4 regions of the Pantoea sp. C2G6 genome follow, and region 2 is predicted to be linked to each of the others. Evidence: riboswitches for the same ligand, from Rfam matches in the RefSeq annotation. Region 2 holds a riboswitch; each other region holds the start of a gene.
What was found. A riboswitch is a leader RNA that binds a small molecule or an ion and turns the genes downstream of it on or off. The one in region 2 is predicted to bind thiamine pyrophosphate.

Region 1 (7,270 bases), on a different contig from region 2:
AGAATGCCCGGCAGGCCATAGGGCGAGAAGTGATAATCAATCCCAGCCAGCTGACAGAGCTGCGCCAGCCAGCCGACGCGCCCATAGACGGTCAGCAGACCAAACACCGCCACCAGCACCGGCAGCACCAGCGTCATGGCAAATAGACGCAGCAGCAGCTGACGGCCAGGAAACCGGCGACGGTAGAGCGCGCGCGCCAGCGGTAGCGCGGGCAGCAGCGACAGCAGCGCCGAAAGCAGGGCCTGACCGAACGAGAAGGCGATAACGTGATGCAGATAGGCATCCTGCCACAGGCTGCGCCAGTCGGTGGCTGGCGCGGCCTGCCAGAGTGCGCCAAAGGCCAGCAGCGCCACGCTGATTAACAGCAGCGTGGCGAGCGAACCGGGGATCAGCCAGCGTGGCATCAGTGGCTGACGGCGCGTTGCCACTGGCTAATCCAGCCGGAACGCTGGCTGGCAACCTCCTCCGGCGAATATTGCAGGGCGGTGGCGGGCACGGTCAGCGCGGAGAAGCCCGCAGGCAGTGGCGTGTCGATCACCGGGTACATCCAGTTGCCGGTCGGAATGGTGTGCTGGAACGCTGGCGACACCATAAACTGCATAAACTGCTGCGCCAGCGCGGGCTGTTTGCTGCTGGCTAACTGCGCGGCGACTTCAACCTGTAAATAGTGCCCTTCGGCAAACGGCGCGGCGGCGTAGTTCTCTTTTTTCTCTTCAATGATGTGGTAAGCGGGCGAGGTGGTGTAGCTCAGCACCAGATCGGCCTCGCCCTTGAGGAACAGACCATAGGCTTCGCTCCAGCCTTTGGTCACCGTCACGGTTTTCTGCGCCAGCTTCTGCCAGGCCTGCGCAGCCTGATCGCCATAGACTTTCTGCATCCACAGCAGCAGACCTAACCCCGGCGTGCTGGTGCGCGGATCTTCGTAGATCACTCGCCACTTCTGCGGGCTGTCGACCAGCTCCTTCAGGCTTTTCGGCGGATTCTTCAGCCGGGTTTTGTCATAGACAAAGGCGAAGTAGCCATAATCAAACGGGACGAAGGTGGTATTGTGCCAGCCGCCGGGCAGGTTTAATTTCGAGGTATCGACCTTACTGTCGGCAAACAGACCGGTTTTCTGCGCCGCCTGCACCAGATTGTTATCCAGCCCCAGCACCACATCGGCCTTGCTGTTTTTGCCCTCCATGCGAACGCGGTTCAGCAGCGAGACGCCATCCTCCAGCGTGACAAATTTCAGCTCGCAGTTGCACTGCGCTTCAAAGGCTTTTTTGACCGCCGGGCCAGGGCCCCAGTCAGCGGAGAAGGAGTCGTAGGTGTAGACCGTGAGAACCGATTTAGCCGCCAGTACGGGGGCGGAGAGTAACAGCAGCAGCGGCAGAACTTTTTTCAACACTTTGCGTTCCTTAAGGAGAAGAGGAAATGAGTCGCAAAGGATCTGAGCACAGAGGCCTCTCAAATCCCTACGTCGGTATTAACCGAATCAGGTTCGACGGGTCTCTCTCAGCTGCTTGCGGTTGGCAGGCGGCACCCCGTTGAGAACGTCACATTCTAGTCATTTCAGCGCCCGCGCGAAAGCGTCACAGCGCCGGTGGGGCAAACCAGGCGGATTTAAAATCAAACCAGCCCAGGGTATTCATCCGCACCCCGCGCATACTGCGCTGACCTTCGAGCAATAGCCAGTGATGAAACAGCGGATGCAGACCCGCCTCCTGCACCAACTGTTTGCTCCACTCCGCCAGCGGCAGCGTTTTCTCGCGCCAGCGGGCGGCGTCGCCATGCCAGTCGATCGGCAGACAATGGTGCAGCAGCGGGATTTCGTAGAGCTGGGCAAACAGCGACCAGGTCAGTGGCAGGGTGAAGTTCACGCTGCCGAGCCAGATGTCGCTCGCCGCCTCGCCCTGATACCAGCTTTCATAGCTGATTTCGCGGGTCACCAGCGTGACGCCGTGCTGCGCCAGCAGCGGACGCAGCGCGTTGGCGATGCCTTCATGCTCCACATGCTGGCTGTACCAGGTGAGCGTCAGATGGGTCAGGCCAGCGGGTTTTTCCACCGGTGTCAGGTCGCGCCGGTGATGCCAGCGCGGCAGCAGGCCATACGCCGGGAACCAGTAGCGCTGATAGCCGACCCCGGCGTGATTGAGCAGGGCGATGGGGTTGAACAGGTAGCTGACCCAGCGGCGCACTGCCGCGTCGCGGCCCTGTTCCGAGCGCTGGTCGAACAGCAGATAGTAGCAGCCCTCTTCGAGGCGGCTCTCCTCCTGGATCTCACCGGCGTTGTCACCCTGCAAGCGCACACCGGCGTAGACCAGCTCATCGCTGATATCGGGTAACACCCAGATCGAGACATCATCAATCAGAGCACGAAAGCCGAAGTAGTCATCAAAGGCTTCAATCTTTAGCTGGCTCTCCTGATTGCGCACCACGCTGTAGGGACCGGTGCCCACCGGCTGGCGGGCGAAATCCCGCAGCGTCGGCCACTCCCGCGGCAGGATCATCGCGCTGACGCTGCCGAGCAGCCAGGGCAAGCCTTCATCCGGCTGGCTTAAGTGAATATCCAGCGTCCAGGGCGCGGGGGAGTCGATCTGCGCAATATGCGAAAACAGCGGCTGTGAGCGCTGACGTTCCAGCGTGGCGATCACATCCTCCATCTCCAGTTCGCGGCCGTGATGGAAGCGAATCGCCGGACGCAGAAAGAAGCGCCAGTGCAGCGGAGAGGTCTGCTGCCAGTGATGGGCAATATCGGGCTCGATTTCCCCGTTTTCCTCATTTATCCGGGTCAGGCCGTTGAAAATCTGCCGGGCGATATGGGTTTCCGAGCGTCGCAGCGGCGAGCCAGGCAGCAGGTTAAGCAGCGGCCGATAGTAAAGCACCCGCAGGATATGCTTGCCCTGACGGAAGCTGCGGCCCAGATGGGCGCTGATCATCTGCCGGACCTGATTTTTATCGCCCACCAGCTGAACCAGCTGATCGATGCGATCCTGCTCCAGCAGATCTTCCGCCCGCTGCTGCTGCAAAGCCAGCCCGGTATAGCAGAAGGTGAGCTGCGAACGCTTGCCGCGGCCCGCCTCTGCCTGCCAGATCAGCCAGCCCGCCGCCTGCATCCGGTTGAGCAGATTGCGCATATGGCGGCGCGAGCAGTGCAGCCGATCGGCCAGTTCACTGAGCGTGATCGCCTGCGTCTGCCCCTGGCAGCTCTGCCACAGGCGGATGAACTGCTGCTTCAGACGTGAGGTGGACATAAAAGGGGAGCTCCCGCTTAAAAGCGCTCTGTTTTTCCTGCCCTATTTTAAGAGCAAACTTTAGCCTATGGGAAGAGCGGGAGGCATTCCGCAGGGAATGGCGCTCGACCCGCATTTCGCTGTTCAGCGGGATGCTTTTCTGAGTAGGGTGCATTTACACCGCCAGCAGATCATCTCTGCTGGCTTTTTTCATGTTGCGCGTTATCGTCTACCCTTCTTTTCTCCTCTCTGTTCATCCTGTAAGGGATTTCGGTATGAAATCGCTGTTAACGCGGCAGCGCCGCATCAATCCGGTTTACCTCGCCTTTATGGTCGCCTCCTTTATGCTGGGGGTGGCGGGCGCATTGCAGGCGCCGACGCTCAGCCTGTTTCTGACCCGTGAGGTACAGGCACGCCCCTTCTGGGTCGGGCTGTTTTTCACCATCAACGCGGTGGCCGGGATTGTGGTGAGCATGCTGGTGGCGAAGCGCTCAGACAGCGTGGGCGACCGGCGCAATATCATTCTGTTCTGCTGCCTGATGGCGCTCATCAATGCGCTGCTGTTTGCCTTTACCCGCCACTATCTGACGCTGATTACGCTGGGCGTGCTGCTCTCGGCGCTGGCCAGCGTCTCGATGCCACAGCTGTTTGCGCTGGCGCGTGAATATGCCGACCAGTCGGCGCGTGAAGCGGTGATGTTCAGTTCGGTGATGCGGGCGCAGCTGTCGCTGGCGTGGGTGATCGGCCCGCCGCTGTCGTTCGCGCTGGCACTCAATTATGGTTTCGTGACGCTGTTTATGGTGGCGGCAGCGCTGTTTCTGATCTGCATCCTGCTGGTCTGGTTTACCCTGCCGTCGGTGCCGCGGTCGCAGCCGTTGCTGCAAAGCGGCGGACTGCCGCTCAGCGGCTGGCGTGACCGCGATGTGCGCTTGCTGTTCCTTGCTTCTGTGGCGATGTGGACCTGCAACACCATGTATATCATCGACATGCCGCTCTATATCAGCGCCACGCTGGGTCTGCCGGAGAAGCTGGCCGGTCTGCTGATGGGGACGGCGGCCGGGCTGGAGATCCCGGTGATGCTGCTGGCCGGGCACTACGCCCGGCGCATCGGTAAACGCCGCTTGATGCTGATCGCGGTAGGGGCGGGGGTGCTGTTTTACCTCGGGCTGGTGCTGTTCAACTCGCGCACCTCACTGATGGTGTTGCAGCTGTTTAACGCGGTGTTTGTCGGGATTATCGCCGGGATCGGGATGCTGTGGTTTCAGGATCTGATGCCCGGACGACCCGGCGCGGCAACCACCATGTTCACCAACTCTATTTCGACCGGCATGATCCTGGCCGGGGTGATTCAGGGATCGTTAAGTGAGCGGCTGGGACATGAGGCGGTTTACTGGCTGGCGTTCGGGCTGGCGATGGTGGCGCTGTTGATGTCGGCGCGGGTGCGGGACGTATAAAGAAGCAGGGCGACCCGGAGGTCGCCCTGTAACCGCAATCAGCGCAGAAACGCGGGCTGATTCTGTTCATATTGTGAAATGGACGCTTCGTGTTGCAGCGTCAGGCCGATACTGTCGAGGCCGTTGATCATGCAGTGACGGCGGAAACTGTCGATCTCAAATGGATAGACTTTATCGCCCGCGGTGACCGTCTGCGCTTCCAGATCGACCGTAAAGCGGATGCCCGGCTGCGCCGCAACCAGTCTGAACAGCTCATCCACCTCTTCTTCGCTGAGTTTCACCGGCAGCAGCTGGTTATTGAAACTGTTGCCGTAGAAAATATCCGCGAAGCTGGGGGCAATCACGACGTGAAAACCGAAATCGGTCAGCGCCCAGGGCGCATGCTCACGTGAGGAGCCACAGCCAAAGTTCTCGCGCGCCAGCAGAATACTGGTGCCTTTAAATTCCGGCTTATTCAGCACAAAGCCGGGGGTCGGTACGGTTCCTGCGTCATCTTCAAAGCGCCAGTCGTGGAACAGATGCTGGCCAAAACCGGTACGGGTCACTTTCTGCAAAAACTGCTTGGGAATGATCGCGTCCGTATCGACGTTCGCGGCATCCAGCGGCGCGACAATGCCGGTGTGCTGAGTAAATTTATTCGCCATGACTTAAGCTCCTGTCGTCAGTTCACGGATGTCGGCAAAATGGCCGGTTACGGCGGCCGCGGCGGCCATCGCCGGGCTGACCAGGTGGGTACGCCCACCGCGGCCCTGACGACCTTCAAAGTTACGGTTACTGGTTGAGGCACAACGCTCGCCCGGATTCAGACGGTCATTGTTCATCGCCAGACACATTGAGCAGCCGGGCAGACGCCACTCAAAGCCCGCTTCCAGGAAGATTTTATCCAGACCTTCCGCTTCGGCCTGCGCTTTCACCGGACCGGAACCCGGCACCACCATGGCGACCACGCCCGGAGCCACTTTACGGCCTTTGGCGATGGCGGCGGCGGCGCGCAGATCTTCGATACGTGAATTGGTACAGGAGCCGATAAAGACTTTATCAATCGCCACATCGGTCAGCTTAATGCCCGGTTGCAGGTTCATGTAGGCCAGCGCTTTTTCCGCGGAGGCGCGCTCCACCGGATCGGCGAACGAGGCCGGATTCGGGATCAGTTGATCAACCGCAATCACCTGACCGGGATTGGTGCCCCAGGTGACCTGTGGCGCAATCTCCTCGGCGTGCAGCGTCACCACCGCGTCATAGGTGGCACCTTCATCTGACTTCAGGGTGCGCCAGTACTCCACGGCCTGCTCCCATTTCTCGCCCTGCGGCGAGAACTGACGGCCTTTCAGGTAGTTGAAGGTGGTCTCATCCGGTGCCACCAGGCCCGCTTTCGCCCCCATCTCAATCGCCATGTTGCACAGGGTCATACGACCTTCCATGCTCAGCGCCTGAATCGCCGGTCCGCAGAACTCGACCACATAGCCGGTGCCGCCGGCGCTGCCGGTTTTGCCGATGATCGCCAGCACAATATCTTTCGCGGTGATGCCGGTGGAGGCCTGGCCCAGCACCTCAATCTTCATGGTTTTCGCCCGACCCTGTTTCAGGGTCTGGGTCGCAAACACATGTTCCACTTCGGAGGTGCCGATACCAAAGGCCAGCGAGCCAAAGGCACCGTGAGTGGCGGTATGGGAGTCGCCGCAGACAATGGTCATGCCCGGCAGCGTCATGCCCTGCTCAGGGCCGATAACATGGACAATGCCCTGGAATGGGTGATTCAGGTCATAGAGCTGGACGCCAAACTCGGCGCAGTTTTTCATCAGCTCCTGCATCTGGATACGCGCCATCTCGCCCGACGCATTAATATCTTTGGTCTGGGTAGAGACGTTGTGATCCATTGTGGCGAAGGTTTTGCCCGGCTGACGCACTTTACGTCCGTGGGCACGCAGGCCATCAAAGGCCTGCGGCGAGGTTACTTCATGGATCAGGTGGCGATCGATGTAGAGTAACGGTGTTTCATTCGGCGCTTCGTGGACGACATGAGCATCAAATAACTTCTGGTATAAAGTTTTCATTATTTTATTTTTCCTCGGCGATAAAGCGGGCAATGATGCTGCCCATCTCATCGGTGCTGACCGCGGGGCCGTCGCCGGCTAAATCTTTGGTGCGGTAGCCCTGTTCCAGCGCACGGCTGATGGCGCGTTCGATGCTGTCGGCAGCCGCATCGGCATTCAGGCTGTAACGCAGCAGCAGCGACAGTGACAGAATCTGCGCCACCGGGTTGGCAATGTTCTGACCGGCAATATCGGGTGCTGAGCCGCCAGCCGGTTCAAACAGGCCAAAGCCCGCCTCATTCAGACTGGCGGAGGGCAGCATCCCCATCGAACCGGTGATCATCGCACACTCATCCGAGAGAATGTCGCCAAACAGGTTGGAGCAGAGCAGCACGTCAAACTGCGACGGGTCTTTGATCAGCTGCATAGTGGCGTTATCAATGTAGATGTGGCTCAGCTGCACATCCGGGTACTCTTTGGCCACTTCATTCACGATCTCACGCCACATCACCGAGGTTTGCAGCACGTTGGCTTTATCCACCGAAGTCACTTTGTTGCGACGCTTGCG
Region 2 (7,270 bases):
GCGGCGGTAACTCCGGTGTGGAAGCGGCTATCGATCTGGCTGGCATCGTCGAACATGTCACCCTGCTGGAGTTCGCCAGTGAAATGCGCGCTGACAAGGTATTGCAGGATAAGCTGCGTAGCCTGAAAAACGTTGATGTCATCCTCAACGCGCAGACCACCGAAGTGAAAGGCGACGGCAGCAAAGTGACCGGGCTGGACTATCTTGATCGGACCACCCAGACCAGCCATCATCTGGCGCTCTCCGGTATTTTCGTCCAGATCGGCCTGCTGCCTAACACCCCGTGGCTGGAAGGGTCGGTCGAGCGCAATAAAATGGGCGAGATCATTATCGACGCCAAATGCGAAACCAGCCTGAAAGGCGTCTTCGCCGCAGGTGACTGCACCACCGTGCCGTACAAACAGATCATCATCGCCAGCGGCGAAGGCGCAAAAGCCTCGCTGAGCGCCTTTGATTATCTGATTCGTACCAAATCCACTGACTGAGTGCAGCGATAAGCCTGATAACAGCCCTCCGACAGCGATGTCGGGGGGCTTTTTTTTAATAGCCCGCCAGCGTCATCAGCATCATCCAGAGTGGCGTGGTCACTGCGGCAAACAGGGTAGAGAAAAGCATGCTGGCCGCCGCCGGGCCGGTAATCACATTGAATTTCTGTGACATCAGGTAGACATTGACCCCCACTGCCATCGATCCCAGCAGCACCACCACTTTACTCTCCAGCGGCGGCAACCCGATCAGCCAGGCGATCGCCCATACCGTCATCGGTTGCAGCACCAGCTTCAGCAGACAGAGGGTGTAGCTCTCTTTCAGCCCATCCCGCACCCGATAGTGCGCCAGACTCATCCCCAGCGTCACCAGCGACAGGGGCGCGGCCAGCGAGGCCAGCATCCGCAGCGGTTCCGCCGCGAGCGCTGGCAGCGGACGTTGCAGAAAGCTCCAGGCCGTGCCGCCAAGAATGCCGATGATTAACGGATTTTTCAGCACGCCCGCGAAGGTACGGCCTATCCCCTGGAGCGAGAAACTGCCCTGTTTTGCCCACTCGACCGAGACGGTCAGCAGCGTCCAGAGGATCAGGCTGTTGAACACCAGCACCAGCGCGACCGAGGGCAGGGCGGATGAGCCGAGCAGCACCGTCGCCACCGGGATCCCCAGCATCACGTTATTGGAAAAGATGCCGCCCAGCGCAAACACCGAGGCCGCTACGCCATCCAGGTTGAACAGGCGCGTCGCCAGCCAGCGGCCGACGATAAACACCAGTAAACAACTGCCGAAGAAAGCCAGCAGCAGGCGCGCATCAACCGGCGGGCTTTGCGAGAAGGTGCTCATCACCCGGAACAGCATGCAGGGCAGCGCGACGTTGAAAACAAAGCGGTTCATCCCTTCACTGATGCTGGCGGGCCATTTTCCGAGGCGCGTCAGGCAGTATCCTAGCAGGATCAGGATAAACAGCGGGGCTGACAGATAAATCTGATGAGTCAGGCTGGCTAACAGCTGTGGCATAGAGAGAGTCTGATCGGACAGCGAATAGTGAGCAGACTAACAAATTGCTAACTAACTGTTAACTGGTTCCTCAGCCAGCGGAGCGGGATTACCCCAGCCAGCGCCGCGCCTGCTGGTCGCTGATATCGCGATAATAGACGCGATGGATAATTTCACCGCAGCCAGCGCAGCGGGCGGAAATATAGGTGGAAAGATAACGCCTGCCATCTGGCGCGATGGCACCCAGACGTTCGATGGTCATGTCCCGCCATCGGTGGCGGTGTGGAATAAGCGCTAAAAATCGCATCATACATCCTGAATAGTATGAAGTTCCGCTTCAGGAGTTTCTTAACTCCATGAAATAAGATGCTTTTTTACGATGTTATTACGAGCAGGTTAATTATTATGAGGTGGTCGTTGGGGCTGCGGAAATGATTATCCAGCGGGATAAAAAATAGCGTATACCTATAAAGAGGTAGTTCCGTGACCCGCAGCATTAAGCCTCTTTTTACCCAGGCAAACGTTGATCGGGATCATACAGAAGGGTTCAGCATTGACGATTTAGTGACCCGGCGCGGCTTGCTTTCACCGCGGTGCTTCCTTATGCTGCAAACCGTAACACGACTCGGGGTGCCCTTCTTCGTGAAGGCTGAGAAATACCCGTATTACCTGATCTGGATAATGCCAGCGTAGGGAAGTCTGATGCCTGACCGCATTCGCCTTCTTGTTCGCCGGTTGGGAGCTACGATGACACATCCGTCTCAACACCTTTCTGCCGCGCAGTTCGCGCCCATTCTGCACCGTTTTCGCCGCCAGTCACCGCTGGTGCACTGCCTGACCAATGACGTAGTCCAGAACTTTACCGCCAACGTACTGCTGGCGCTGAATGCCTCACCGGCGATGGTTATCGATGCCGATGAAGCCGCGCAGTTCAGCGGCTTTGCGGATGCGTTGCTGATTAATGTGGGAACCTTAACCCGTGAGCGCCAGCAGGCGATGCAGGCGGCCGTGACGGCGGCTAACCAGGCGGGAACGCCCTGGACGCTCGATCCGGTGGCGGTTGGCGCGCTGGCGCTGCGCACTGAATTCTGCCAGCAGCTGCTGAGCCAGCAACCGGCGGTGATCCGTGGCAATGCCTCAGAGATTATGGCGCTGGCGCAGCAGGCCAGCGGCGGGCGCGGTGTCGATACGCTGCACCAGGCGGATGCGGCGCTGGATGCCGCGCACCAGCTTGCCCGGCGCTGGCAGACGCTGGTGATTGTCACCGGTGAAGTGGACTACGCCACTGACGGGCAGCGGACGCTGGCGATCGGCGGCGGCAGCCCGTTAATGACGCGGGTAGTTGGCACCGGCTGCGCACTCTCGGCGGTGGTAGCGGCGTTCAGCAGTCTGTCAGGCGATCGGCTGCTCAATGTCGCTACGGCCTGTCAGGTGATGGCGCGGGCGGGCGAGGTGGCGGCGGCGTGTTCAGCCGGACCGGGCAGCTTTGCCACGGCGTTTCTTGATGCGCTCTGGACGCTGGAGGTGAACCATGAAACGCATTAATGCGCTGACCATTGCCGGTACCGATCCCAGCGGCGGCGCGGGCATTCAGGCCGATCTGAAAACCTTTTCGGCACTGGGGGCCTATGGCACCAGCGTCATCACCGCGCTGGTGGCGCAGAACACCTGCGGCGTGCAGTCTGTTTATCGCATTGCCCCTGAGTTTGTCGCCGCCCAGCTCGACTCGGTGCTCGACGACGTGCGCATCGACAGCGCAAAAATCGGCATGCTGTCAGAAACGGCGATTGTGGAGCAGATTGCCCACCGGCTGAGGCGTGCCGATATTCCGTTTGTGGTGCTGGATACGGTCATGGTCGCCAAAAGCGGTGACGCGCTGCTCTCACCGGATGCGATTGCCAGCGTACGTGAACTGTTGCTCCCTCAGGTCTCGCTGATCACCCCTAATCTGCCGGAAGCGGCGGCGTTGCTCAATTGCGCCATCGCCTCCGATGAAACAGAAATGCGGGAGCAGGGGCGGGCATTGCTGGCGCTGGGCTGTCAGGCCGTATTAATGAAGGGCGGCCATCTGACCGCGCAGGAGAGCCCGGACTGGCTGTTGACCCCCGCAGGGGAACAGCGATTTAGTACCCAGCGGGTAGATACCCGGCACACCCACGGAACCGGCTGTACGCTGTCTGCCGCGCTGGCCGCGTTGCGTCCGCGTCATACTGACTGGGCCGGCACGATAGGGCAGGCGAAAAACTGGCTACAGCAGGCGCTGTTGCAGGCCGATTCACTGGAGGTCGGCAAGGGCATCGGACCGGTGCATCATTTTCATCAGTGGTGGTAGCTGAACAGGCCCGCCTTGTTGCGTAAAGGCAACGCGGGCCACAGGTTACGGCGCGTCAAACCAGGCGCTGTTGCGCTCGGCGATGGGGGTGATGGAGAAGATCATCTCCTGAAGATGACGACGCATGGCGGCTTCCGCGGCGTCCGCGTCATGACGCTTCAGGGCGGCATAGATCTCTTCGTGCTGACCGATGACGCTTTCCGGCGGTGAGACTTCACTCAGCGTCAGAAAGCGTACCCGGTCCATGGTCGCTTTGATATTTTCCACCGTTTCCCACGCCAGCTTACAGTCGATGCTTTCGGCGATCAGGCGATGAAACTCATCATCCAGGCTGAGAAAGGCCTGGCTGTCATGCCGTTCAGCGGCCATCCGTTGCAGTTGCAGATTATGTTCCAGCGCCATCAGCGCTGGCTCAGCGATCTCCAGCGCCGCGCGCCGCACCACCGAAACTTCCACCGCCTCCCGGATAAAACGGCCATCCGCTACCCGCTTAGCGGAGATTTTTTGCACGAAGGTGCCGCGCTGCGGCAGGACCTGTACCAGCCCGGCTTCTGCCAGCTTAATGAACGCTTCACGCACCGGCTGGCGTGAAACGTTAAACCGTGCCGAGACCTCTTTTTCCGAAAGCAGCGATCCCGGCTGAATCGCGCAGGTCACGATGTCTTTACGCAGATAACGATAAATCTGCTGATTCACCGGTTCGCTGGTAGTAATGGTATAGGCGATCGACATGCAACAATATCCATATGACGGCTGACAGCGGCCAGCGTGATGGGAAAGCGTCAGTCTAATCAGCGCACTGCGTCTGCGCCAGCGCTTTGTTGCAACGCCGTCAGCCGCGGTTCAGGCAGTGATGCACCGTGGCGCGCGCGCCCTGGCTGAGCAGCTGCTGATACCAGTGGGTCAGGCGGGCGACCACCGTGGCGTTTTGCGCCAGATCGTCACCAAATACCTCGCGCAGGGCGAGTAACGCCCGCACCCGCGCTTCGCCCTCTTCGCTGCTGGCGACGCATTCCGCCAGCCTGGCTTTCATCGGGTCGCGGATCTCAATCGGCTGGCCCTGTTCATCTTTACCACCGACATAGCGCATCCAGCCCGCCACGCCGAGCAGCAGCAGTTCGCACTGGCTGTCGCGTTGCAGATGCCAGCGCAGACTGTCCAGCATGCGCTGTGGCAGCTTCTGCGTGCCGTCGGTGGCAATCTGTCCGGTGCGATGTTTGATGGCACGGTTTTCATAACGGGCGATCAGCGAGTCGGCATAGGCATGAAGATCCACGCCCTGGGTGCGTAAGGTCGGTGCCTGCTCATCGATCATCAGTGAACGGGCGGCGGCGCGGAAATGGGGATCGGCCACGCAGTCGCTGATGTGCTCATAACCCGCCAGGAAGCCGAGATAGGCCAGGAAGGAGTGGCTGCCATTCAGCATGCGCAGTTTCATCTCCTCATAGGGCAGGACATCGCTGACCAGCTCCGCACCCGCCTTTTCCCACGCCGGACGGCCATTGACGAAGTTATCTTCAATCACCCACTGAAAAAAGGGTTCCGCCTCAACCGCCACCGGATCTTCTGTCCCGAGACGCGCGTTCAGGGCATTAAATGCGGCATCGGTCATTGCCGGCACGATACGATCGACCATGGTAGAGGGGAAGGTAACATGCTGCTCAATATAGTCCGCCAGCGCCGGCTCCTGGCGTTTCGCCAACTGGGTAATCACGTTGCGGGTGACGTGGCCATTTTCCGGCATGTTGTCACACGACATCACGCTAAAAGGCGGCAGCCCCTGCGCCTGGCGACGGCGAATCGCGGCCAGAATCAGGCCCGGCACGCTGCGGGGCGTCTGTGGATTTTGCAGGTCGTGCAGGATGTCAGGATGGTCAGGATTTAAATTGCCGCTGGCAGGCTGGTGGCAGTAGCCTTTTTCCGTCACGGTGATGGATACAATCGCCACATCAGGCTGGCTCATGGCGTTGATCACCGCTTCAATCCCGTCGCTTTTGCCATGCAGCGCCTCCGTGATTACGCCAATCACCCGGGTATGCAGTGACGCATCTGCCATCTCGGTGAGGGTATAAAGTAGCTGCTGCTCACGTAAGGCCTGGATCAGCGCACCGCTATTGAGATTCACTTCGCAATAACCCCAGTCGCTGCCATGCTCTTCTGCCAGCTTGTCGCTGCACATCGCCTGGTGGGCGCGGTGAAACGCGCCAAAACCAATATGTACCATGCGGGTTTTTAATTTGCTGCGATCGTAAGTGGGACGCTGAACCTCAGCGGGCAGGCGGTCAATCTGTAACATAATCCATCCTTATGGCAAACGGGGCGCGTAGCACCCCGAAATCAGACATCTGTTAGCGGAGCAACTCTCAGACCGAAACCGGTTTATCCTGGGTTTTCGGACTGCGGATCACAAACAGCACCAGGAACGCCCCCAGCGCGGCGACACAGCCGGCCAGGATAAAGGCGCTGTCAAACTTACCGGTGTGCTGGACGATAAAACCGGTGACAATCGGGCCGATAATGCCGGAGAGGCTACCCACCAGGTGGATAAAGCCGCTGATGCTGCCGATGCGGCTCTTGTGCACCACATCCTGAATAATCGCCCAGTAGATTGCGCCGGTGATATAGAGAAAGAAGATCGAGACCGACATCATCATGACGGCGGGAACCACCTCTTTTATCGTACCCGCCAGCCCGACACAAATTGCCGCCGCCAGCAGTGAGACCACCAGCACAATTTTGCGCGACAACAACAGCTTGCCGGTGATGTTGAAAATTTTATCGGAGATCCAGCCACCCAGCGCCAGCCCGACAAAACCGACAATCCACGGGATCATGGTGGTGATGCTCATGGATTTGATGTCCAGGCCGTGCGCCTGCACCAGGTAGGCCGGGAACCAGCTCAGGAAGAAGAACAGGATGTAGTTGTAGCAGAAGAAGGCAAACGCGGTCACCAGGATGATCGGCTGGCGCAGGTAGTAGCCAAACGGATGCGGCGTCTCGGATAAATCGACCTCCTCATTCGGGTTCGTCGCTTTCAGACGCTCAATCAGCAGCCGTTCCTCTTCGCTTACCCGTTTGCTTTTCGCCGGGTTATCGGCGGCGAAAAACAGCCAGAACGTCATCCACACCAGGCCGATGCAGCAGACGATAACGAACGCCGGACGCCAGCCATAGGCCAGGGCCAGATAGCCGATGATCGGTCCGGCCACCGCGCCGCCGAGCGGGGAACCGGCACTGAGCAGGCCCATCGCGGTCGCCGCCTGTTTTTTCGGGAACCAGCCATTGATGGCTTTATTGGCCGAGGAGCAGATAGGGCCTTCCGCCATCCCGAACAGAATACGCAGGATCAGCAGTGACCAGAAACCGGTGGCTAGCGCGGTCATGCCGCAGAAAATCGACCAGGCACCGACCGCCACCGCCAGCACAATTTTCGGTCCAAATCTGTCGGTGGCGAGGCCG
Region 3 (7,270 bases), on a different contig from region 2:
CGTCTATACCGGTTTCCTGTATGCCGGCCTGATGATCGATCCCACCGGGCAGCCGAAAGTGATCGAATTCAACTGTCGCTTTGGCGATCCAGAAACGCAGCCGATCATGCTGCGCTTGCAGTCGGATCTGGTCGATCTTTGTCTGGCAGCCTGTGACGGTAAGCTGGATCAGAAAAGCTCAGAGTGGGATCCGCGTCCTGCGCTGGGCGTGGTGCTGGCCGCTGGCGGCTATCCGGGTGATTACAGCCAGGGCGATCAGATCCACGGTCTGCCGCTGGAAGAGGTGGCTGACGGCAAGGTGTTCCATGCCGGAACGCGACTGGAAGAAGATCGGGTACTGACCAACGGTGGCCGCGTGCTCTGCGTCACCGCTCTGGGCGAAGATGTCGCTGCGGCGCAAAAGCGGGCTTACGAGCTGGCCCAGCCTGTCTCATGGCAGGGCAGCTTCTGCCGCCGCGATATTGGCTATCGGGCGATTAACCGCAAATAAATTCAGGGGGCACACAGTGCCCCCTTCTTTCATCTACATCTCTTCTTCTTTCGGCTGCTGTGCGCACGTATCCCGCTGACTTATCCGCAGCAGCTGTACGCCTTCCGGCGCTTCCAGCCATGAGACCATCAGCGGTGCCGACGCTTCGCGTTGCTGCTGTGCCAGCATCTGCAAGGTATCAGCGTCAAAGGCGGTCTTCACCTGCTGGCCTTCACAGCTCTCCAGCCGGTTATACCCCTGCCAGCGCCCCTGCCGGAGAAACACCCGACCACTCAACAGCGCATCGCTGAGCTGGCGCATCCGCCGGGCATCAAACTTATAGAGTTCAACCGCGTCGGGACTGACCGCTTCACGCCGGCCCGCCAGCTGCCGCTGCATGAAGTTCAGGCCACCTTCCTGATCGAACCGCAGGGTGACATCATCGGGCTGATCGCCTTTAACCTGACGCTGAACGCTGATCAGCGCCTCTTCCAGCCAGACATAATCGGTGACTTCATCTTCACCGCCGCTGAACGGGGTATAGAAGGTGCGGATATGAACCGACTGGTGATCGCTGTTTTTGCGCCAGATACGGACGACGCCGCGATCGGCTAAATAGCCGCTGGCAGAAAACGGGGGAATATCTGGAGTGGAGCTACAACCAACAACGAACAGGGAGAGAAACAGGGCAGATAAACGCTGAGACAGCGTGGTCATAATGGCAGACCCTTAAACAAAAGGGGCGAAACGCCCCCTGTTTTAAAGCTTAACCGCAGTGCGACGTCTTACTTAACGGCGTCTTTCAGCGCTTTACCAGACACGAATGCCGGTACGTTTGCTGCAGCGATTTTGATCTCTTTGCCAGTCTGCGGGTTACGACCGGTACGCTCAGCGCGGTGGTTCACTTTAAAAGTACCAAAACCAACCAGTTGTACAGCATCACCATCTTTCAGAGACTCAGTGATCGCAGCCAGAGTCGATTCCAGCGCTGCCTTTGCCTGGGTTTTAGACAGGTCAGCTTTTTCTGCGATCACATCAATCAGTTGAGTCTTGTTCATAAGTTATCCTTAAAGTGTATTTATCGCTTGCTAAGCAACGAGTGCGAGGGAAAAGCCATATTCTGGCACTCTTCTGCCTGCACGCACCGATAGCCACAATTTTCAGCCCCCCAAATGTAGACCAGAGAGGGGGCCGATGTGAAGCCTCCAGGCGCGCTAATTCGGGCCTGAAGTCACGTTTTATCGCCTTACTGCTGGAAATTTATACCGATGTTACTTATTCCCGCTTCTCGCAGGTCAGATCGCAGGCCTTTAATCAGCTCCAGGTCGCGCTCTTCGCACTCTGCCAGCAGGCGGAAAATCTCCCACTGAAGATCCCATTCATCGATGATAGCCGGGTTTTCACGCAACTCTTCGTCGGTCATTTCCCGTCCAGCCTGGGTCATCTCCAGCATGGCGACGGTGGTAATGGAGGTCTTGCTGACCTCAATCGCATGCTCCAGCGTTTCACCGCTTAGCTGCGCATGGACCACTTCGCTTAATGCCACGCAGGCATCAATCGCCGGATAAACGCCGTAAACCTCAAACGCATCGCCATCAGGAATGGCGGCTTCGAGTTTTTCCAGCTGACTGTCAAAGTTAATCTTCGCATCTTTGACCGTCAGGTTTTCCCAGATAAGATCAAGAATACGGCGATAGAGTGCCGGATCGGCAAATTCTGTCTGCTCGCAGAAAGCGCGGTAGTTGGGATACATGCGCTCACACAGACAAGCCATAAAAGTCAGGTGCTGCCAGCTTTCCAGCTTCGCCAGACGCAGATGAACGGGATTTTGTAACATAAAGGTGGCTCTTATTCGTTTCGCTGGCGGCAGTGTAACTGCAAAAGCGCAACACAAACAGTGTTAAAGCGCGTTTTGCCAGCGCTGGAAAGCCGGGCGATTTGAGGCGACCGCGTCGGCCCAGCGGGTTGGCTCCGGCAAACGGTAGCCACGGGTGCAGTTTTCAACCCAGTGCAGCGCCGTATCCAGGCTGACCCGATGGCCGGTGGCGACAAACAGCGGGTTGCAGCGCTGCTTGCTGCGCCAGACCCAGCCTATCTGCTCACCTTTATCGATCAGCGGCTGACGGCTGCCCGGTTCTGCATCGAGATCGGCAAAACGGCCGCAGAGGCGGCTTTTTGCTACGCCAATGGTCGGCACATCGACCATCAGGCCAAAATGCGACGCCACACCGAGTCGCCGTGGATGCGAAATGCCATGCCCATCCACAAACAGCAGATCCGGCTTCTGCTCCAGCATTTGCCAGGCGGCCAGCAGCGCCGGATATTCGCGGAAGGAGAGAAAGCCCGGAATATAGGGCATGGTGGTATCAATACGCGCGATGCGATGTTCCACCAGCCTTAACGACGGATACTCCAGTACCACCAGCGCCGCGCGCGTGATGGTCCCCTCCTGTTCAAATCCCACATCTGCCCCGCCAATATAGCGGGGCGGTAAAATATCAAAGTCATCCACACGCACCACTTCAGCGGCGCGTTGCAGCTGCTCAGCGCGCAGTGCGGCAATATCCATAATTACTCCTGATGCCAGGGGCGTGATAAACGGTGCACCGCCTCAACAAAGACGCCCGCATGTTCCGGTGGCACATCCTGATGAATACCGTGACCCAGATTAAAGACATGGCCGGTGCCTGCGCCAAAGCGCTCAAGGATACCCGCCACTTCCTGTTCGATACGCGCTGGCGGCGCATAGAGCATTGAGGGGTCCATATTGCCCTGTAGCGCGACTTTATCGCCAACACGACGTCGCGCGTCGTCAATATCGGTGGTCCAGTCAAGACCCAGCGCGTCACAGCCGGTGGCCGCCATCGCTTCCAGCCACTGCCCGCCCCCTTTGGTGAACAGCGTTACCGGCACGCGGCGACCGTCGTTTTCACGCAGCAGGCCGTCGACGATTTTATGCATATAGTGGAGTGAGAACTCTCGGTAATCACGACCGGTCAGCACGCCACCCCAGGTATCAAACACCATAACCGATTGCGCACCGGCGCGGATCTGGGCGTTGAGATAGAGGATGACGCTATCGGCCAGCTTATCCAGCATCGCGTGCAGCGTGGCGGGATCGGCATACATCATCTTCTTAATTTTGGTGAAGGCTTTACTGCTGCCACCTTCCACCATATAGGTCGCCAGCGTCCACGGACTGCCTGAGAAGCCAATCAGCGGCAGATCGCCGTTCAGGTTCTTACGGATGGTACGCACCGCGTTCATCACATAACCCAGCTCCATCTCAGGATCGGGCACCGGTAAACGCTCGACGTCTGCACGGCAGGTCACGGGGTTAGAGAAGCGCGGGCCTTCGCCCGTTTCGAAATAGAGGCCCAGCCCCATCGCATCGGGGATGGTCAGGATGTCACTGAAGAGGATAGCGGCATCCAGCGGATAGCGACGCAGCGGTTGCAGGGTGACTTCACAGGCCAGTTCGGCGTTTTTACACAGCGACATAAAATCACCCGCCTGGGCGCGTGTCGCTTTGTACTCCGGCAAATAGCGCCCGGCTTGTCGCATCATCCACACCGGCGTGACATCTACCGGCTGACGCAGCAGGGCACGCAAATAACGATCGTTCTTCAGTTCACTCATCTCAACACTCTCTCTATGACAGGCGTGTAGTGTAGCACTTTCACACTTCGGCGCGGCACAGGGCGACGGTATCTTCAATCAGGCGGCGCGCCACGGTGCCCGGCGGAGGCAACAGCGGCAGAGCGTCAAAGCGGAACCAGGCGGCGTCCAGCAGCTCTTTGCCATCGTGTTGCAGATCGCCGCTGTCATACTCCGCCATAAAGGCGGTCATCAGCGATTGCGGGAAAGGCCACGGCTGTGAAGTGACATAACGGACATTTTTGACGCGGATGTTGCTCTCTTCCATCACTTCACGGGCGACCGCCTGCTCCAGCGTCTCGCCGACCTCAACAAAGCCCGCCAGCACGGTGTAGACCTTGTTACGATGACGGGCGTGGTTCGCCAGCAGGATTTCGTCACCGCGACGGATAGCGACGATGATGCAGGGCGCAATCTGCGGGTAGTAACGTTCGCGGCAATGGCTGCACAGACAGGCAAATTCATGCTTGCTGTGGTGCATCTCGTGGCCGCAATAGCCGCACCAGCGATGAGAGCGATAAAATTCCGCCAGCTGCACGCCGCGCCCCACCAGCTGAAACAGTCCCGGCTCCTGATCGATCAGCTGGCGTACTGAATAGATATCTTCAGAACGCGGCTCACAAATCAGCCAGACCTTTTCCCCCTGCCACTCACCAATGAGGCGAGCTTTACTGCCCGCTAAACCAAATTTTTCGGCTTTTCCGTGGGGTAAATCACCCTGCGGCAACCAAAGTTTCTGTTCATGGCTGACAATCCACCATCCAGCGTCTACGCTTGAGATTTCGCATTGCATTTATTTCGTCATCCTTAGCGTCAAATCGCACGCTGAAGCCCTGATGTTAAGTGTGTAGATGAACAACTATAACTCACATGGAGTTAGATATGCTTAACCAGTTAGACGTCCTGGCTGAACGCGTAGGTGGCAGCAATGAACTGGTCGATTCGTGGCTTGAAGCCCGTCGTCAGCTGCTGGTGACCTATTACCACCTGGTCGGCCTGAAACCCAATAAAGAAGCCCTGACCCGTCTGGATGAACAGGCGCTGGATAACTTCTGTCACGGCCTGGTGGATTACCTCTCCGCCGGTCACTTCAGCATTTATGAGCGGGTGATCAGTGAGATGAGTGGTGACAGTCCGATGATTGCGGCTGCACAGATCTATCCACCGCTGGAAGCCAACACGGAGCGGCTGATGCAGCTGTATGACGGCCATCTCCAGCAGGCTATCGACGATGAGAACTGCATGACCTTTCAGCAGGCGCTGTCCGAAGTGGGTGAAGTGCTGGAAGCGCGTTTTACGCTGGAAGATAAGCTGATCCAGCTGGCATGGGATAACCAGCTCGCCCCCCCGCCGGTGGCCAATGACAGCCAGATTGCCCGTCCGGCTTAACCGCCCTGCTGGATAATCGGGTTGAGTTTATTTCGCAGCCCTTTTATGCTGAACAGGTTCTGAGGTGAGCAGCCAAAGAACCTTTTTTATTCACGCTATGCTATTAACGTTTTTACGCCTGAAGCTGTTGTGACTCAGAGCCAGGCGTAAAAACAGATTCTTGTCGGAGTGCCCTGCCGGGCTGAGACCGTTCATTCGGGATCCGCGGAACCTGATCAGGTTAGAACCTGCGAAGGGAACAAGAGTAAATCTTCTCAGTGCACCAGCATTCTGATGCCTTCTGTACTGTTACTCCTTCCGAACTCCGGACAAGCAACGTTCCCCTTTAACAGGAAGATTGCTATGTCTGACTCAAAAATGACCCGTCGCGAACAACGTGCCCAGGCGCAGGGATTTATCGATTCTCTGCGAAGCGGCAGTGCATTTCCGCAATCCCGTCGCATCTGGATCCACGGCAGCCGGGACGATATTCGCGTTCCGATGCGGGAGATCACGCTAACCCCGACCCACACTGGCGGCAGCAAAGAACAGCCTCACTATGAGCAAAATGAAGCGGTGCCGGTCTATGACACCGCGGGCGCCTATGGCGATCCCGCGGCAACGATCGATCTCCATCGCGGTCTGGAAAAAGTGCGGGCGCGCTGGATCGCTGAACGTGACGACAGCGAATGGCTGCCGCAAAACAGCTCCGGCTATACCCGGCAGCGGCTGGCCGACGAAGCGCTTGACTCTCTGCGCTTCGATCCGCTGCCCGTACCGCGTCGGGCGCGTGCAGGTCGCTGCGTCACCCAGTTGCACTATGCCCGTCAGGGCGTCATTACCCCGGAGATGGAGTTTATCGCCCTGCGGGAGAATATGGGGCGGGAGCGCATCCGCAGTGAGGTTCTGCTGCAACAGCATCCGGGCCACAGTTTTGGCGCCCATCTGCCGGAGAATATTACGCCCGAGTTCGTCCGTCAGGAGGTCGCAGCCGGTCGCGCCATCATTCCGGCCAATATCAATCATCCTGAATCGGAGCCGATGATTATAGGCCGCAACTTCCTGGTCAAGGTCAACGCCAACATTGGCAATTCGGCGGTGACGTCATCCATTGAGGAGGAGGTAGAAAAGCTGGTCTGGTCGACGCGCTGGGGTGCCGACACGGTGATGGATCTCTCTACCGGCCGCAATATTCATGAAACGCGCGAATGGATTTTGCGCAACAGTCCGGTGCCGATCGGCACGGTGCCAATTTATCAGGCGCTGGAGAAAGTTAACGGCGTGGCCGAGGCGCTGAACTGGGACGTTTTCCGGGACACGCTGCTGGAGCAGGCGGAACAGGGGGTCGATTACTTCACCATCCACGCCGGCGTACTGCTGCGTTATGTCCCGATGACGGCCAGACGACTGACCGGGATTGTCTCACGCGGCGGATCGATCATGGCAAAATGGTGTCTGTCCCATCATCAGGAGAGTTTTCTTTATCAGCATTTCCGTGAAATCTGCGAGATCTGCGCCGCTTATGATGTATCGCTGTCGCTGGGTGACGGCTTACGGCCCGGCTCCATTCAGGATGCGAACGACGAGGCGCAGTTTGCCGAACTGCGCACCCTGGGCGAGCTGACCCGGATTGCCTGGGAGTATGACGTGCAGGTGATGATTGAAGGTCCGGGACACGTGCCGATGCATATGATCCGCCGCAACATGACCGAGCAGCTCGAACAGTGCGCTGAAGCCCCCTTCTATACCCTGGGCCCGCTGACGACCGACATCGCG
Region 4 (7,270 bases), on a different contig from region 2:
GCTTTTTCTCGTAAGTTAAGGGATTACGGGCTTTCAGGGGCCCAGACAATCAGGCGACGGAGCAGGGCGTTGACGATCAGCCACAGCAGCAGCGTCATCAGCACCAGGATAAACAGGGCGGCAAAACAGAGGTCACTTTGCATCCGGGCGTTGGCGTTGAGCATCACGTAGCCGAGTCCTTCAGCCGATCCGACCCACTCGCCAATAATCGCGCCAATCGGCGCCACCGCCGCCGCCATGCGCAGGCCCGACGCCAGCGCCGGCAGCGCGGCCATCAGCCGGACGTGGCGCAGTTGAGCGCGGCGTGATGCGCCCAGCGTGCGCGCCAGATCGAGATAGCCGGGGCTGACGCGGCGCAGGCCGTCAAAAAAGGCGGAAGTGACCGGGAAGAAGATCACCAGCACCGCCATCGCCACTTTGGCGCTCATGCCGAAGCCAAACCACAGCACCAGCAGCGGAGCCAGCGCGAACACCGGAATCGCCTGACTGGTGATGACCAGCGGCATCATCCAGCGTTGCAGCCAGGGCGAAAAGGTCATCCCCAGCGCCAGCAGCGCACCCAGCAGCACGCCAAGCGCCATGCCGCTGAGGATTTCGCTCAGGGTCATCAGGCTGTGGTAGCCGAGATAGCTGGCGTTTTGCCACAGCGCCACGGCCACCGCTGCCGGTGAGGGCAGCAGAAAGGCGGGAATCGAGGTCAGCGTCGCAAGCCACCATAGCGCAATCAGTCCGGCAGAGAGGGTCAGCCCGCGGCGCAGCGCGGTGAATTGATGGCGGTTCATCCGGCCACCCTGGTCAGCTGTTGCAGCAGCGCCGCCTGGCTGCGGAGCAGGCCGATGTCATCGGCTGCGCGCGGCGGCTGACCGGCCAGCGGTGGAGAGGATTCGATGCCCGCTTTGCCAATCACCAGCAGGTGGTGGCTGAGCCGACAGGCTTCCGCTGGGTCATGGGTGATCAGCAGTACGGTGTGACCGGCCAGCACTTCAGCGGCCAGCGTCTGGATGCGGGCGCGGGTCAGGGCGTCCAGCGCCGAGAAGGGCTCATCCATCAGCACGATCGGCTGACGGCTGTAGAGGGTACGGGCCAGCGCGGCGCGCTGCCGCATCCCTCCCGACAGCGTGGCGGGCAGGGCGCTGGCGTAGCGCGCCAGTCCTACCCGCGCCAGCAGATGGTGCGCCCATTCGCGGTCGGCTTTTTCCCCCCGCAGGCGACTGGCGAGGCAGACATTCTGCTCCACGGTCAGCCAGGGATAGAGTAAATCCTGCTGGCTCATCCAGGCGATGCGTCCGGCCAGCGGCAGGCCGTCGCTGCCGCTGATCTCTCCGGCGGTCGGCTCTGCCAGACCGGCAATCACCCGCATCAGGCTGCTTTTACCGACCCCGCTGGCCCCCAGCAACGCGGTAAACGTCCCGCCAGCGATCTCCAGACTGAGCTGGCTGAACAGCTGCTGCTGACCCACCCGCAGCGAGAGCTGGCGAATCGAAATGCCGGGCGGCGCTTCGGCGCAGGCGGGGATCACCGGCTGCTCCCCGTATCCGCGGCGTGACGCAGGCCCATTTGCCAGAAAGCGGACTCCAGCTGCGTGGCGGTGGTGAAGATCGTCGCCAGCCGATCGAAGCGTTGCTCCCCCGCGCACTGCCGGGCCAGGTTTTCAAACAGCGACAGCGAGGCGCGCACCCCGGAGAGATAGCCCTCGTCACCATAATTTTCAATCCAGGCGGCGTAAGGATTGCCGGTGAAGCGGGTATCGGGATGCCGGAGCAGCGTCAGGCCGATTTCCGCGTAACCGGCGACGCACGGCATCAGCGCGGTGAGCAGCTCCAGCGCATCTCCACTGTGGCCGACATCCAGCACGTAGCGGGTGTAGTTAAGGGTTTCCATCGCCTCAGGCTGGCTCACCACGTCCGCTTCATCGATTCCCCACTGCTGGCAGTAGCGGAGGTGCAGCGGCAGTTCGCTGACGATGGCATTAAGTGATGCCGCCGCGCTGCGCAACGCGGCGGGGTCCGAGAGTTTGCTGACCAGCAGGCCATAGGCGCGGGCGAAGTGCAGCAGAAACAGGTAGTCCTGGGTCAGGTAGTGGCGAAAGGCGGCGGCGGGCAGGGTTCCCTGACCGAGCTGCTGCACAAAATCATGGGTGACATAGGCGTGCCAGTGCGCGCCCGCCTGCTGGCGCAGACGGCCATAAAAACCGGTGTCGAAAAGCGGATGTGACATAGGATCTCCATTCATCAGGGAGATCCGGGCATACGGTCTGGAACAGGGAAAATCGCAGGAGATGAAGCAGAGCATGCTGCCGACCCGTCCCTTCGCTGGCATGACCCAGATCAGGTTCAAAGGGTTCGGCTTACGCCATCTCAGCCCATAACAGGACACCCCTCGGAGAGAGCTGTTATACGATAATTACCGCCGGAGTACAACGCCAGCCGCGCGGTTCACTAAAAGGGCTGCATGACGGGCATAACGTGACAACGTCACTCAAGATCCTCGCCGTTGCTGGCGATCACCTTCTTATACCACCAGAACGATTTTTTCCGCGTGCGCGCCAGCGTCCCGTTACCGCGGTCGTCACGGTCCACATAGACAAAGCCGTAACGTTTGCTCATCTCGCCGGTTGACGCCGCCACCAGGTCGATACAGCCCCAGCTGGTGTAGCCCATTACCGGTACGCCGTCAGCGATGGCGTCGCCCATCGCCCGGATATGCTCGCGCAGGTAGCTGATGCGATAGTCGTCATTGATCTCGCCGCTGGCGCTGATCTCATCGTGCGCGCCCAGGCCGTTCTCCACCAGAAACAGCGGCTTCTGGTAGCGGTCATACATCATGTTCATGGTGATGCGCAGCCCCAGCGGATCGATGCCCCAGCCCCATTCGCTGCGTGGCAGATGGGGGTTAGTCAGTGATTTCACCACGTTGGCGGCGCTGCTGTTCTGCTCATTCATCTCCGCAGAGGCGCAGCGTGAGGCGTAATAGCTGAATGAAACAAAATCAACGCTGTTTTTGAGGATCTCCACATCGCCGTCAGCGATCGCCAGGGTGACGCCCTTGTCCCGGAAGAGTCGGGCGGCGTAGCGCGGATAAGCCCCGCGTGCCTGGACATCGATAAAGAACAGGTTTTCGCGATCTTTCTCCAGCGCCGCCCAGACATCTTCCGGTTTGCTCGACCAGGGATAGAAATTGCCGCCTGCCAGCATACAGCCGACCTGATTGGCCGGATTGACCTCATGCGCGATGCGGGTCACCAGCGCGCTGGCCACCAGCTCATGGTGCGCCGCCTGATACTTGACCTGCTCCCGGTTCTCCCCCGGCGCGAACACCAGCCCGGCCCCGGAGAACGGGCTGTGCAGCAGGATATTAATCTCGTTAAAGGTCAGCCAGTATTTCACCAGACCATCAAACGCCTCAAAGCAGCTGCGGGCATAGCGGGCAAAAAAGTCGATCATTTTACGGTTACGCCAGGAGCCATACTCCGTCACCAGATGCATCGGCACATCGAAGTGGCACAGCGTCACCAGCGGCTCGATCTGATATTTGCGGCACTCTTCGAACAGCGCACGATAAAAGGCGATCCCTTCCGGGTTTGGCGTCAGTTCGTCGCCGTTGGGATAGAGCCGGCTCCAGGCAATCGAGGTGCGGAACACGCTGAATCCCATCTCCGCCATCAGGGCAATATCCTGCGGATAGCGGTGATAAAAATCGATAGCGTCATGGCTGGGATAGAACTCCTCCTCACGCAGCGTCAGGCGTGGCTCCAGACCCAGCTTGACCGCCATCCGATCCGGCCCCAGCGGGATCATATCGACGGTGGTTAAACCCTTTCCGCCTTCGCGGAATCCGCCTTCAGACTGGTTAGCGGCCAGCGCTCCCCCCCATAAAAATCCCTGCGGGAACCTTGATTCAGACATGTCATCCTCTTTGCGGGTCAGTGCGACCCTTTGGTCACGATTGATACGTTATTTGCTTCAGTGATGGGCGCGGCCTGTTGTGCGCCAGCAGGCTCCGGTTCTGCCTCTGTCTCTGGAATATCCTCAAAACCCAGCAGCAGGGTCAGCACAAAGGAGAGCACCACCGAGAGCACCATCACCGCCCCGACCCAGACAATGCTCATTGGATGGGTCGGATCGAAAAACTGCACGCTGGTAAACAGGCCCGGTGAGGCCATCGAGTGGCTGGCCAGCCCGCCGATGCCCGCCACCGCGCCGCAGATAAAGCCGCTGATCAGACAGGCGATCAGCGGACGCTTCAGGCGGATAGCCACGCCATAGAGCGCCGGTTCAGAAATTCCGGCGACAATCGCTGACGCTGCCGCCGCCAGCGCGGTCTGGCGCAGTTCGCGGTTTTTGGTGCGGAACGCCACCGCCAGCGAGGAGCCACCCAGCGACAGGTTGGCCCCGATCTCGGACGGCATCACCATGCCCTCTTTACCGGTTTCGGCGATGGTCTGGATGATGGTCGGGGTAAAGACCCGGTGCATACCGGTCATCACCAGCAGCGGCCAGAGTGCGCCCATGATCGCCACCGACAGCCAGCCCAGATAGCCATGTACGCTGTAAACCAGCGCCGAGATGCCGCTGCCGATCCAGATGCCAATCGGACCGATCAGCAGAATGGCTATCGGCGCGGCGATCAGCACGATCAGCATCGGCTTGAGGAAGTTTTTAGTCACGGCGGGCGTGATGCGGTCCACGCCGCGCTCGATGTGGGAAAGTATCCAGGTCATCACCAGCGCCGGGATCACCGTGTAGGTATATTTCACCGCTGTCACCGGAATACCGGCGAACACCACCGCCTGACCCTGTGCCGCTTTCGCCATCAGCTCAATAAAAGCGGGATGCACCAGCACCCCGGCGATGGCGATTGCCAGTGACAGGTTGGTTTTGAACTTCAGCGCGGCAGAGGCCGCCACCATCACCGGCAGGAAGAAAAACGCGCCGTCGCCAATCACGTTGAGGATCACCAGCGTTGAGGAGCCTTTCTCAAACACCCCGGCCATATCCAGGATCATCGCCAGCAGCTTGACCATCGACCCGCCAATAATCGCCGGAATCAACGGTGACATGGTGCCGATCAGCGCGTCAAGAATGCCCGCGCCGATGCCTTTCAGGCTGATTTTGCGTTTTATCGGTGTGGCGGGCGTGCCGTCGGGCGATCCCAGCGCCAGCACCGCCTGATAAGCCTGCGAGACCTCATTGCCAATGATCACCTGGCACTGGGTGTCGTTGTGGACCACGCCCATCACGCCATCGATCGCTTTCAGCCGCGGAACGTCGATCCGGTTGTCATCTTTCACCACGAATCGCAGTCGCGTCATGCAGTGAGTTATTGCAGTGATATTGGTGAGGCCGCCTAACGCATCGACGATAGCGCGTGCTACCCCGTCATAATTTCTGGGCATGGTCGCTCTTCTCTGTAGGGTAAATCGGTCAGAATTATTATGTTTTTCACGCCTGCGGGCAGACGAATAGGAAACCGGTTTCACAAAATCATGGAGGGCTTTTTGGTGGCCGACAAGCGTTAAAATTGATCACTTCTGTTTTTTGTGAAGTTTATCACCTGGTGACGGGGAGCAGCCGCAGCGACAGGCCGGGTAAAATATTTCCAATGATGAAAGGCTTAGGTAGACTGCGGAGAGACGCAGCACAGGAGCATCAGCATGGCAACGATTCAGGAAGTGGCGGAGAGAGCAGGCGTCTCAAAAGCGACAGTGTCACGGGTTCTCTCCGGCAACGGCTATGTCGGGCAGGAGAAACGGGAACGTGTGCTGCGCGCCATCGCTGAAACCGGCTACCGGCCCAATCTGCTGGCGCGGAATCTGGCGACCCGCAGTACCCAGACCATCGGACTGGTGATCACCAACACGCTCTACAGCGGCAGCTACTTCACGGAACTGATGGCGCACTCGGCGCGGATGATGGAGCAGCAGGGGCGTCAGCTGATTCTGGCGGATGGCAAGCACACCGCTGAGCAGGAGCAGGCGGCCATTCAGTTTCTGCTCGATTTACGCTGCGACGGCATCATTATCTACCCGCGCTTTCTCAGCATCGAGGCGCTGGATAGCATCATTTCCCGCCACAAACAGCCGATTCTGGTGATCAACCGGCGACTGCGCATCAACCACAGCTACTGTATCTATAGCGACCAGCACGCCAGCAGCGCAATGGCGGTCAGCCATCTGCTGGAGCAGGGCCATCGTGATATTGCTTTTATTACCGGCTCGCTCGACTCCCCGACCGGGCTGGAGCGTCTTTCTGGCTATCAGGCCGCGCTGGCAGCGGCGGGCATCGCCGCCGATCCTGAGCGCATCGTGACCGGTAAATGGACCGCCCAGAGCGGCATGATCGCGGTGGATACGCTGCTGGCGCGCAACGTGCCGTTCAGTGCGCTGGTGGCGAGTAATGACGAGATGGCGATTGGCGCGATCAAGCGTCTGACCGAATGCAACATTGCGGTGCCCGGAGAGGTCTCGGTCATCGGTTTCGATGATATTCCGCTGGCACCCTATATCACGCCGTCGCTATCCAGTATGAAGCTACCGGTGACCGAGATGATTGACGAGACGATTAACCGGCTGCTGACCATGCTGGATGGCGGCGAGTGGCGGACCCGGCCTCCGTTTACCGCCCGCCTGATGCTGCGCGATTCGGTCAGCCGCGCTCCCGCCCGCCGCACTTAAGGGGTGCTGACCTGAATCACCTCAATCGCCTGCGCCTGTAGCTGCCGCGCCGTGGCCTGATCCAGCCCGGCATCGGTAATCACATGCCCGACCTGGTAGCCGGATGAGAGCGGATAGGGGTGAACCTGACCAAATTTAGAGGCATCGGTCAGGGCATAGCTGTCGACGCCCTTCGCCAGCACCGCATCCACCACATCACAGCGCAGCATATCGCGGCCGGTAAAGCCGGTTTCCGGGTGCCAGCCATCTACCCCGACAAACGCCTTATGAAAATGCACCTGCTGAAGCGAGTAGCGTGTCAGCGGACCGACCACCGATTCACTGCTTTTTTGCAGCAGGCCACCCAGCACGATCACCTGACAGGGCGCTTCCCGCAGCAGCTGGGCGATATAGTGGCTGACGGTGATCAGCGTAATATCCTCACGCTCGGCCAGCGTCCGCGCCAGCAGCGCATTGGTGCTGCCGCCTTCGATAAACACCGACTCTCCGGGCTGCACCAGGCTGGCCGCGTGCCGGGCCAGCGCCTGCTTGATCGGGTAGCGGGTGTTCATGCGGGTGCCCACATTGTCGCTGTCGAGCGCCAGCGCGGAACCATGT

Region 1: linked by a shared signal. The riboswitch ahead of thiB (thiamine ABC transporter substrate binding subunit) and the one ahead of thiM (hydroxyethylthiazole kinase) in region 2 are both predicted to bind thiamine pyrophosphate.
Region 3: linked by a shared signal. The riboswitch ahead of thiC (phosphomethylpyrimidine synthase ThiC) and the one ahead of thiM (hydroxyethylthiazole kinase) in region 2 are both predicted to bind thiamine pyrophosphate.
Region 4: linked by a shared signal. The riboswitch ahead of tenA (thiaminase II) and the one ahead of thiM (hydroxyethylthiazole kinase) in region 2 are both predicted to bind thiamine pyrophosphate.

What each region holds. Positions count from the first base shown of each region.
Region 1 is NZ_JBGMNJ010000007.1:84,254-91,523, forward strand. Features, by position in the region: gene thiP (thiamine/thiamine pyrophosphate ABC transporter permease ThiP) at 1-428, opposite strand, end outside; gene thiB (thiamine ABC transporter substrate binding subunit) at 404-1,390, opposite strand; TPP riboswitch at 1,437-1,539, opposite strand; gene sgrR (HTH-type transcriptional regulator SgrR) at 1,575-3,236, opposite strand; gene ACCW71_RS11485 (MFS transporter) at 3,491-4,669, shown strand; gene leuD (3-isopropylmalate dehydratase small subunit) at 4,708-5,313, opposite strand; gene leuC (3-isopropylmalate dehydratase large subunit) at 5,317-6,723, opposite strand; gene leuB (3-isopropylmalate dehydrogenase) at 6,728-7,270, opposite strand, start outside.
Region 2 is NZ_JBGMNJ010000002.1:227,629-234,898, forward strand. Features, by position in the region: gene ahpF (alkyl hydroperoxide reductase subunit F) at 1-485, shown strand, start outside; gene ACCW71_RS04520 (AEC family transporter) at 541-1,500, opposite strand; gene ACCW71_RS04525 (hypothetical protein) at 1,589-1,786, opposite strand; TPP riboswitch at 2,096-2,192, shown strand; gene thiM (hydroxyethylthiazole kinase) at 2,227-3,024, shown strand; gene thiD (bifunctional hydroxymethylpyrimidine kinase/phosphomethylpyrimidine kinase) at 3,011-3,811, shown strand; gene ACCW71_RS04540 (GntR family transcriptional regulator) at 3,857-4,543, opposite strand; gene ACCW71_RS04545 (mannitol dehydrogenase family protein) at 4,644-6,107, opposite strand; gene ACCW71_RS04550 (MFS transporter) at 6,175-7,270, opposite strand, start outside.
Region 3 is NZ_JBGMNJ010000024.1:2,833-10,102, forward strand. Features, by position in the region: gene purD (phosphoribosylamine--glycine ligase) at 1-490, shown strand, start outside; gene ACCW71_RS19990 (DUF1481 domain-containing protein) at 524-1,186, opposite strand; gene hupA (nucleoid-associated protein HU-alpha) at 1,255-1,527, opposite strand; gene ACCW71_RS20000 (YjaG family protein) at 1,716-2,306, opposite strand; gene nfi (deoxyribonuclease V) at 2,370-3,038, opposite strand; gene hemE (uroporphyrinogen decarboxylase) at 3,041-4,108, opposite strand; gene nudC (NAD(+) diphosphatase) at 4,149-4,919, opposite strand; gene rsd (sigma D regulator) at 5,009-5,515, shown strand; TPP riboswitch at 5,670-5,770, shown strand; gene thiC (phosphomethylpyrimidine synthase ThiC) at 5,858-7,270, shown strand, end outside.
Region 4 is NZ_JBGMNJ010000004.1:268,641-275,910, reverse strand. Features, by position in the region: gene ACCW71_RS08680 (ABC transporter permease) at 24-782, opposite strand; gene ACCW71_RS08675 (ABC transporter ATP-binding protein) at 779-1,519, opposite strand; gene tenA (thiaminase II) at 1,516-2,217, opposite strand; TPP riboswitch at 2,288-2,390, opposite strand; gene ACCW71_RS08665 (6-phospho-beta-glucosidase) at 2,475-3,905, opposite strand; gene ascF (PTS cellobiose/arbutin/salicin transporter subunit IIBC) at 3,923-5,395, opposite strand; gene ACCW71_RS08655 (LacI family DNA-binding transcriptional regulator) at 5,654-6,673, shown strand; gene ACCW71_RS08650 (DeoR family transcriptional regulator) at 6,670-7,270, opposite strand, start outside.